DNA from 2 places in the Streptomyces sp. NPDC059248 genome. Region 1 is predicted to be linked to the other one. Evidence: riboswitches for the same ligand, from Rfam matches in the RefSeq annotation. Region 1 holds a riboswitch; the other holds the start of a gene.
What was found. Region 1 has a riboswitch for guanidine ahead of ACFXG1_RS17460 (agmatinase family protein). Riboswitches for the same ligand answer to the same signal wherever they lie in the genome.

Region 1 (3,687 bases):
GCTTCCCGACTCCCGCCGCTCGGGGAACGGCGCCGCGCTCAGGAGCCCACGCGTCGCCCTCGGCATCGCGCTCTCCTTCGTCCTGGGGCTGGCGAGCCTCGGTCTCTACACCTATCTGCTGCCGATGGCCGACGAAAGCGGCCTGGACGGCTGGGGCTTCGCACTCGTATGGGCCTGGGGCATCGGCGGCGTACTCGGTTCCGGCCTGATCGGCAGACCACTGGACACGCTGGGCCCCCGACGGCTGATGCCGGTCGTCCCGGCTTTCCTCCTCGCCTCCCTCCTCGTCGTCTGGCTCGTCGACGACCCCGCGGCATGGCTGATCGCCACCGCGGTGTGGGGTGCGAGCGGCTGGATCAGCGTGCCGGTCCTGCAACAGGCGCTCACCCGGGACCGCACCGAGCAGGCCATGTCCGTCGTCGCCCTCCAGATGGCCGCGATGTACCTCGGTTCCGCCACGGGGTCGGCGCTGGGGGGCGCCCTGCTCTCCGGGGGCGCCGGCGCCGGCACATTGCCGGGATGGGCGGCGCTGACCGTCGCGGGCGGCGTGGTACTCGCCGTACTGGTCGCCCGGCTGACACCCCGGTCCGCCCCCGCCGCCACGCCTGACGCCCTCGCCCCACGGACCCCGACGGCTCAGCACACTCCGGCTGAGCCGGGGGCCTGCCAGTCCTGAAGGCGTCGAAGTCGCTGCCGGACCTGACGAGGCGCAAGAAGGCCGGGCCCGCCGGGATCGGCACGGGCTTGCTCACGGACTCCCGGCGGCGTCCGGTACTGTCCGCGCCGCACCCCGAGCCGAACTCCCCCACCCGGCGGCAAGGGCCGCGCCGCTGGACGGCGCCTACCGTGAGGTCGCCGCGCGGGTGCCGAGGAGTACATCCGCGCCGCCGAACGGCGAGCGGGCTACCAGCACGTGTACTCACCCGTCCTCGGCAAGCGGGAACTGTACGAGATCTCCGGACACTGGGCCCACTACAGCGACGACATGTTCCCCCCGATGGACCTCGGCGGAGAGCAGATCGTCCTGCGCCCCAGCCTCTGCCCCCACCACGCCGTGATCTACCGCTCCCGCTCCCACAGCTACCGCGAACTGCCCCTGCGCATCGCCGAACTCGGCGGCATGTACCGCTCCGAACTCTCCGGCGTACTCGGCGGACTGACCCGGGTACGGGCCATCCAGCTCACCGACATCCTCGACCACTCAGGACTGCCCTACGAAGCCACCGAGGGAGAAGCCGCCTTCTACGGCCCCAAAATCGACGTCCAGGTCACCGACACCGCCGGCCGGCTGGATCGCGGGTGTTCACCGGGGAACCCCGGATCGCGCGGTCACGCGGCGCGCCGACCACGGGCCGGGAGCGATCGCCGCTCCCGGCCCGTCGGCACCCCGGCCGGGCTGCGCCCGACGTCACGGCGGCGGGATCGGGTCACGACCCCGGCCGACCACCGCCCTCAGAGCGCTGTCCGAGCGCTGTCAGAGCGCCGTCGGCGGCCCCCACGCGTGCCGGTCCTTGACCGCCGCCTTCCGACCCAGATGTCCTTCCTTGACCAGTACGGCGAGCGAGTCCAGGATCACCCGCGAGCTGAGCAACGCCGTCTGTTCCGCCCAGTCGTACGGCGGGGCGCACTCGACGACCTCCAGTCCGGCGAGGCCGGGTGCCGAGATCTTCCTGATGAGGTTGAGGGCTTCCCGCGGCAACAGCCCGCCGGGTTCCGGCCAGCCGGTGCCGGGGACGAAGCCCGCGTCGATGACGTCGATGTCGAAGGAGAGATAGACCGCCTTGGCACCCTTCCACGCCGTCTCCAGCGCGATCTCGGCGACCTTGTCGATCCCGACCCGTTCGACGTCGCCCACCGTGATCACCGTGGTGCCGCGCTCCCGCCCGACCTTGACCCCGGCGCGCGGCGCCTGCCAGCCGCCGATGCCGACCTGGACCAGATTGGTCGCGGGCGCGTTCTTGATGTTCGTCGCGTGGAACCACGGCGTGGTGTGCATACGTTCGTCGAGATCGGTCTCCTGGGTGTCCACATGCCGGTCGAAGTGGATGATCCCGATGTTCCCGTCGACGTACGGCGCCATGCCCCGGATGGTGGGGTATCCGATGGAGTGGTCACCGCCCAGGATGACCGGGAACACCCCCCGCTGGTAGACATGCGCCATCGCCTGGCTGATCTGGTCGAACGACTTCTCCAGATTGCCGGGGATGGTGAACACGTCGCCGATGTCGACCATGTTGAGCTGCTCGCGCAGATCGACGCCCAGCTCGAAGCAGTAGGTACCGAACAGGTTCGTGGACCGCCGGATGCCCTGCGGGCCGAACCGGGCTCCGGGCCGGTAGGTGGCACCGGAGTCGAGGGGCGCGCCGAAGACGGCCACCTCGGCGTCCTCGACCTCGTTCACGTCCTCCAGGAAGGGGGACTTGAGGAACGTCCCCCGTTCACCGGCGAAGTGCGGCAGTTCACCGCGTGAGAACGTCGGGATCGTCTTGTCGACGAGCGTCGGGGACCCGGGCAATCCGTGCGCCAGGCCCCGCTGGATCTCCTCGTCATGCCGGAAGAGGGAGATCCGCTCCTCGGCCAGCTGCGCCCATTTGCCTTCCTTCGCGGCGAAGGCGTCGCTGTGCGAGTGGGCGTGCCCATGACTGTGGGAGTGGGAGTGCGAAGGGGAAGGCGACGGACCGTCGCCGTGCTCATGGTGCGGGGATTCATGTCGCGCTGTGACCGCTTCGTCGCGGTCGAGGGGATCGGGCGTCTTCGGCATTTCAGCCTCCAACGAGGCCGTCTTTACGCGGAACCGGTACGGCCACCCTCGTCGGCAGATGCTCTGATAGCACCTGTTCGGCACTGTAGCACCGGGCACCGGAACGCCGACACCGGGCCTCTGACCGGCACAGGAGGCGGCGTCCCGACCGGATGGGAGCCGGCGCGCGGGCCGGGGATCCGATCTTCCTCTTCGACGGCGAGGCCACCTTCCTCCCCGACACCGACAACCCCTATGGCGCGCTGCCCTCTACGACCCCTCGGTGGTGGCGTTCGTCCGCGACACACCGGAGGCGGCCTCGCGCCGGGCGCCCTCCCGCACGGCCCCGGCCTCAGACCCGCCCCATCTCCCGCAGCACCTGCCACCAGGGATCCTCGTCTTCGGTACCGCTGATGGTCCGGTAGCCGGAGCCGAAGACGGTGTCGCGGAGAAAGGCGTTCAGGTCGTCGCCCCACTGCTCGAAGACATCGCTCTGCCACCAGATGACACCCTGGTCGGGAAAACCCCACACGGTACCGTCGGCGCGCCGCAGGAAGAGCGGGTCCTCATTGATCTTGCCGAAACAGAACCAGTCCTGCTGTCCCAGAGTGACCGGGGCGCCGTCGACGGTATCCGCGAGGAACTGGCTCCGGGCGGCGTACCCGGCGTCATGCAGGACCACCGCGCTGAAGATGCCGCCGTCGACGACACCGAGGTACTCGCGGTACGTCTCGGGCAGGGAGGGATCCAGGCGACCCGTGTGCCCGGCGGGAACGGAGTTCATCATGCTCCACTCCGTCTCGCGAGGCAGGAGGGCGCGTGCCGTGTCGAGCAGCCGGCGGACTTCCGGGGCGATCATGCGGGCGGTCCTGCGATCCTAGGTCGAATCAGACCCATCGTGAACGGCGCCGCCGCCAACGCGATCCCCACCGTCGCCGCCAGGTCGG
Region 2 (3,687 bases), on a different contig from region 1:
GGCGGGAGCGGCGGGTGGTGAGCCGGGAGGCCGCCGATACGACGACGGCGGTGCTTCAGGGCGTCGTGGAGGGCGGTACGGGTACGGCGGCGCAGACGGCGGGCCGTCCGGCGGCCGGGAAGACGGGCACGGCGGAGGAGGACAAGGCGGCCTGGTTCGCCGGGTACACACCCGATCTGGCGACGGTGGTGGCGGTGATGGGCCAGGACCCGGAGACGGGGGTGCAGAAGCCGCTGTACGGGGCGATGGGGCTGCCCCGGATCAACGGCGGCGGGGCGCCCGCGCGGGTCTGGGGCCAGTTCACCGGGGACGCCCTGGAGGAGACCGGGATCAGGGACTTCGAGCTGGTGGTGGAGGAGGGGACGTACGACGAGGGACCCGGGTCGACGGAGCGGGCGTCGCCGGACGGGGAGACGGGGGCGCCGACGAGCGCAGGTCCGTCGGACGAGGTGTCGACCGCGCCGCCGGGGGCGAGCCCGCCGCCGGTGGTCACCGTGCCGCCGCCGCCGGAGGAGGTCCCGCCGTCGCCGCCGCCGGGGATCGGGGACGTACCACCGGCCGGCGGCGGCCCCATCGGCCTGCCGGAGGGCCCGGGCGACGTGTTCCGGGACCAGGAGCCGGGACCGGGCCCAGGTGCCGGGGCCGGGGGCGTGGCTCCCCTGCCGACCGGCCGCGCCCCGCGCCGCCCGTACTGAACCGCCCGCGCCCCGCGCCGCCCGTACTGACCGGCCCGGGGGATGAGACGGACCGAGGCGCCGCGCCCCGGGGGAAGGGTGCGGCGCCTCGGCGATGAGGGGTGCGGCTCAGTGGCCGGAGGTGGCCTTCAGGCCGACGACCGCGACGAGCAGCAGGGAGACGAAGAAGATCCGGGCCGCGGTCACGGGCTCGTTCAGGGCGACCATGCCGACGATCGCGGCACCCGCGGCACCGATACCGACCCAGACGCCGTAGGCGGTACCGATCGGAAGGGTCTTCGCGGCCTGCGCCAGCAGGAACATACTGGCGACGATGCCCGCGCCGGTGAACACGCTGGGCCAGAGCTTGGTGAAGCCCTCGGTGAACTTCATTCCGATCGACCAGCCGACTTCCAGCACACCGGCGATGATCAGCAGAACCCATGCCATGACGGCACCTCCGAGACGTCCGAGCCCTTCACGGGCTTCTTTCCAGGGGTGCGTCGTCTTTGCGGCTGACCCGGTACGGCGCGTCTCGTCGGGATGCCCCAACCTTAGCAAAGCGGGGGCAAAGGCCCCGGTGACCTGGGTCACCAGGGCCGTTTTCAGCCATCGGGGATGGTTACCACGGCCGCGACGGGCGGCCCGGCGGCGGTCAGCGCCGTGCCGGGTCCGGTGTCCAGACCGTGCCGCGTGCCTCGTACTCCAGCATCGTCTCGATCCCGAGGGCCGCGTCCGCGCCCAGTTCCCGGCGGACCAGCCGGAGGGCGAGTTCGAGGCCGGAGGTGATGCCGCCGGCCGTCACCAGATCGCCGTCGTCGACGACCCTGGCGTTCTTGAGGATCCCGCCCTGCCGCTCCAGATCGGCCCGCGCCCGGTGGTGGGTGGTGCAGGGGCGGCCCCGGGTGAGCCCGGCGGCGGAGCAGAGCATGACACCGGTGCAGACGGCGCCGATGGTGAGCCCGGGGCGTATCGCGCGGGCCAGGGCCGCGGGCAGGGTGCCGCGGGCGATCTCGGCCCGTACACCGGGGCTGTCCGCGCGGCCGTAGCCGCCGCCGGGGACGACGAGGACATCGGCCTCGTCGGGCTCCCAGGGGCCGAGGCCCCGGATCCGGGTGCCGTAGGAGGCGGTGACACCGCCGGAACCGTCGGCCGTGACATAGCCGACCTCGACCGGGCGCGGGGTGAAGAACCGGGCCGCGGCGAAGACCTCGTACGGGGCGGCGAAATCCAGCTCCTCCACGCCGTCGAACATGACGACCTGGACGCGCAGCGGTCCCGTCCGGCGGTCGGACGGTTCACGGCTGCCCGCGGCGGCCGGGGCCGTTCCGGCGGCGGCGCCGAGGGCTCCGGCGGCACCGAGCGCGGTCGAGGTACGGAGGGCGTCCCGGCGGTTCATGGGCGGCATGCGGGTCTCCTGTTCGGCGGGGGTCGGTCTCCTTCAGGAGTCGGCCCCCGCGTACGGGGAGTTCCCGCCGGGCCCGCCGGAACCATCGATCCGCCGGCGCCGTGGATCCGCCGCGGCTACAGGTAGAGCCCGGTGCTGTCCTCGGAGCCCTGGAAGCGGTCGGCGGCGACGGCGTGGAGGTCGCGTTCGCGCATCAGGACGTACGCCACACCGCGCACCTCGACCTCGGCCCGGTCCTCGGGGTCGTAGAGCACCCGGTCACCGGGCTCCACGGTCCGGACGCTCTGGCCGACGGCGACCACCCCGGCCCACGACAGCCGGCGGCCCACCGCCGCCGTCGCGGGGATCACGATGCCGCCGCTGGAGCGCCGCTCGCCCTCCGGGATGTCGGTCCTCACCAGCACGCGGTCGTGCAGCATCCTGATGGGGAGTTTGTCGTGCTGGGTACTGGTGTCTCGGGTGGTGTCGGCGCTCACGCGTGCAACCTACCCGTACTCCCGCCGGCCGGCGCCCGCCGGGGCCCCGGGAGCCGTGGGAACACGCCGGATCAGCCCTTGCTCTTACGGGACGAGACGGCGAGCAGCCCGACCAGGCCGACGACGACCAGGGCGACCGGGACGACCCGCTCCAGACGGGCGGCGCCGTCCTCGGTGACGAACCGGGCGCGTACGTTGTCGACGGTGCGCTGCACCGCGTCCAGCGCCCGGCCCTTGGCCTGGTCCACCTGGGACGCGACCTGCGCCTTGGCGTCCCCGACGATGGTCTTGGGGTGTACCCGTACCCCGATCTCGTCGAGCGTCTCGGCCAGCCGGCCGCGCCGCCGCACGATGTCCGCCTCGATCTGCGCTGGGGTCCTCGCGTCCGACACCGCGCCGCCTCCGTGGTTGGTTCCGTGGCTCGTCGGGTTCCGGTACGGATTCCCGTACGGATCCGGCGATTCTTCCTCGACAGTCTGTCAGCTCTGCCGCCGTCGCACCCCACGGCACCCCCATTACGCTCGACGGCGTACACCACGCACACCTTCCGAGGAGAGCCCGAAGAGCATGAGCGACCGTCTCGAGACCGGCGACCTTGCCCCCGACTTCACCCTGCCCGACGCGGACGGCAACGAGGTGTCCCTCGCGGACCACCGGGGCCGTAAGGTCATCGTCTATTTCTACCCGGCGGCCCTGACGCCCGGCTGCACCAAGCAGGCCTGCGACTTCACCGACAACCTGGACGTCCTGGCCGGGGCCGGTTACGACGTGATCGGGGTGTCGCCGGACAAGCCGGAGAAGCTGGCCAGGTTCCGGGAGCAGGAGGACCTGAAGGTCACGCTGGTCGGCGACCCGGAGAAGGAGGTCCTGCGGGCGTACGGCGCGTTCGGGGAGAAGAAGCTGTACGGGAAGGTCGTCACCGGTGTCATCCGGTCCACGGTCGTCGTGGACGAGGAGGGCAAGGTCGAGCGGGCCCTCTACAACGTCCGGGCGACCGGCCATGTCGCCAAGATCATCAAGGATCTGGGGATCTGACCCGACCGGTGCCCCAGCCGGTTTTCGATACCCGCCGGGGCGCCGATCACCGGCCGATATCCGGCGGGGGCGGGGCACCGCAGCCAGTAGAGTG

Region 2: linked by a shared signal. The riboswitch ahead of ACFXG1_RS02150 (DMT family transporter) and the one ahead of ACFXG1_RS17460 (agmatinase family protein) in region 1 are both predicted to bind guanidine.

Annotation. Positions count from the first base shown of each region.
Region 1 is NZ_JBHYZV010000036.1:36-3,722, reverse strand. It holds gene ACFXG1_RS17470 (MFS transporter) at 1-676, shown strand, start outside; partial or broken gene ACFXG1_RS17465 (aminoacyl--tRNA ligase-related protein) at 869-1,288, shown strand; gene ACFXG1_RS17460 (agmatinase family protein) at 1,475-2,761, opposite strand; guanidine-III (ykkC-III) riboswitch at 2,773-2,839, opposite strand; gene ACFXG1_RS17455 (hypothetical protein) at 3,093-3,599, opposite strand.
Region 2 is NZ_JBHYZV010000003.1:74,364-78,050, forward strand. It holds gene ACFXG1_RS02145 (transglycosylase domain-containing protein) at 1-695, shown strand, start outside; gene ACFXG1_RS02150 (DMT family transporter) at 804-1,124, opposite strand; guanidine-III (ykkC-III) riboswitch at 1,172-1,249, opposite strand; gene ACFXG1_RS02155 (DJ-1/PfpI family protein) at 1,330-2,073, opposite strand; gene ACFXG1_RS02160 (GroES family chaperonin) at 2,199-2,501, opposite strand; gene ACFXG1_RS02165 (DUF3618 domain-containing protein) at 2,630-2,950, opposite strand; gene bcp (thioredoxin-dependent thiol peroxidase) at 3,126-3,593, shown strand.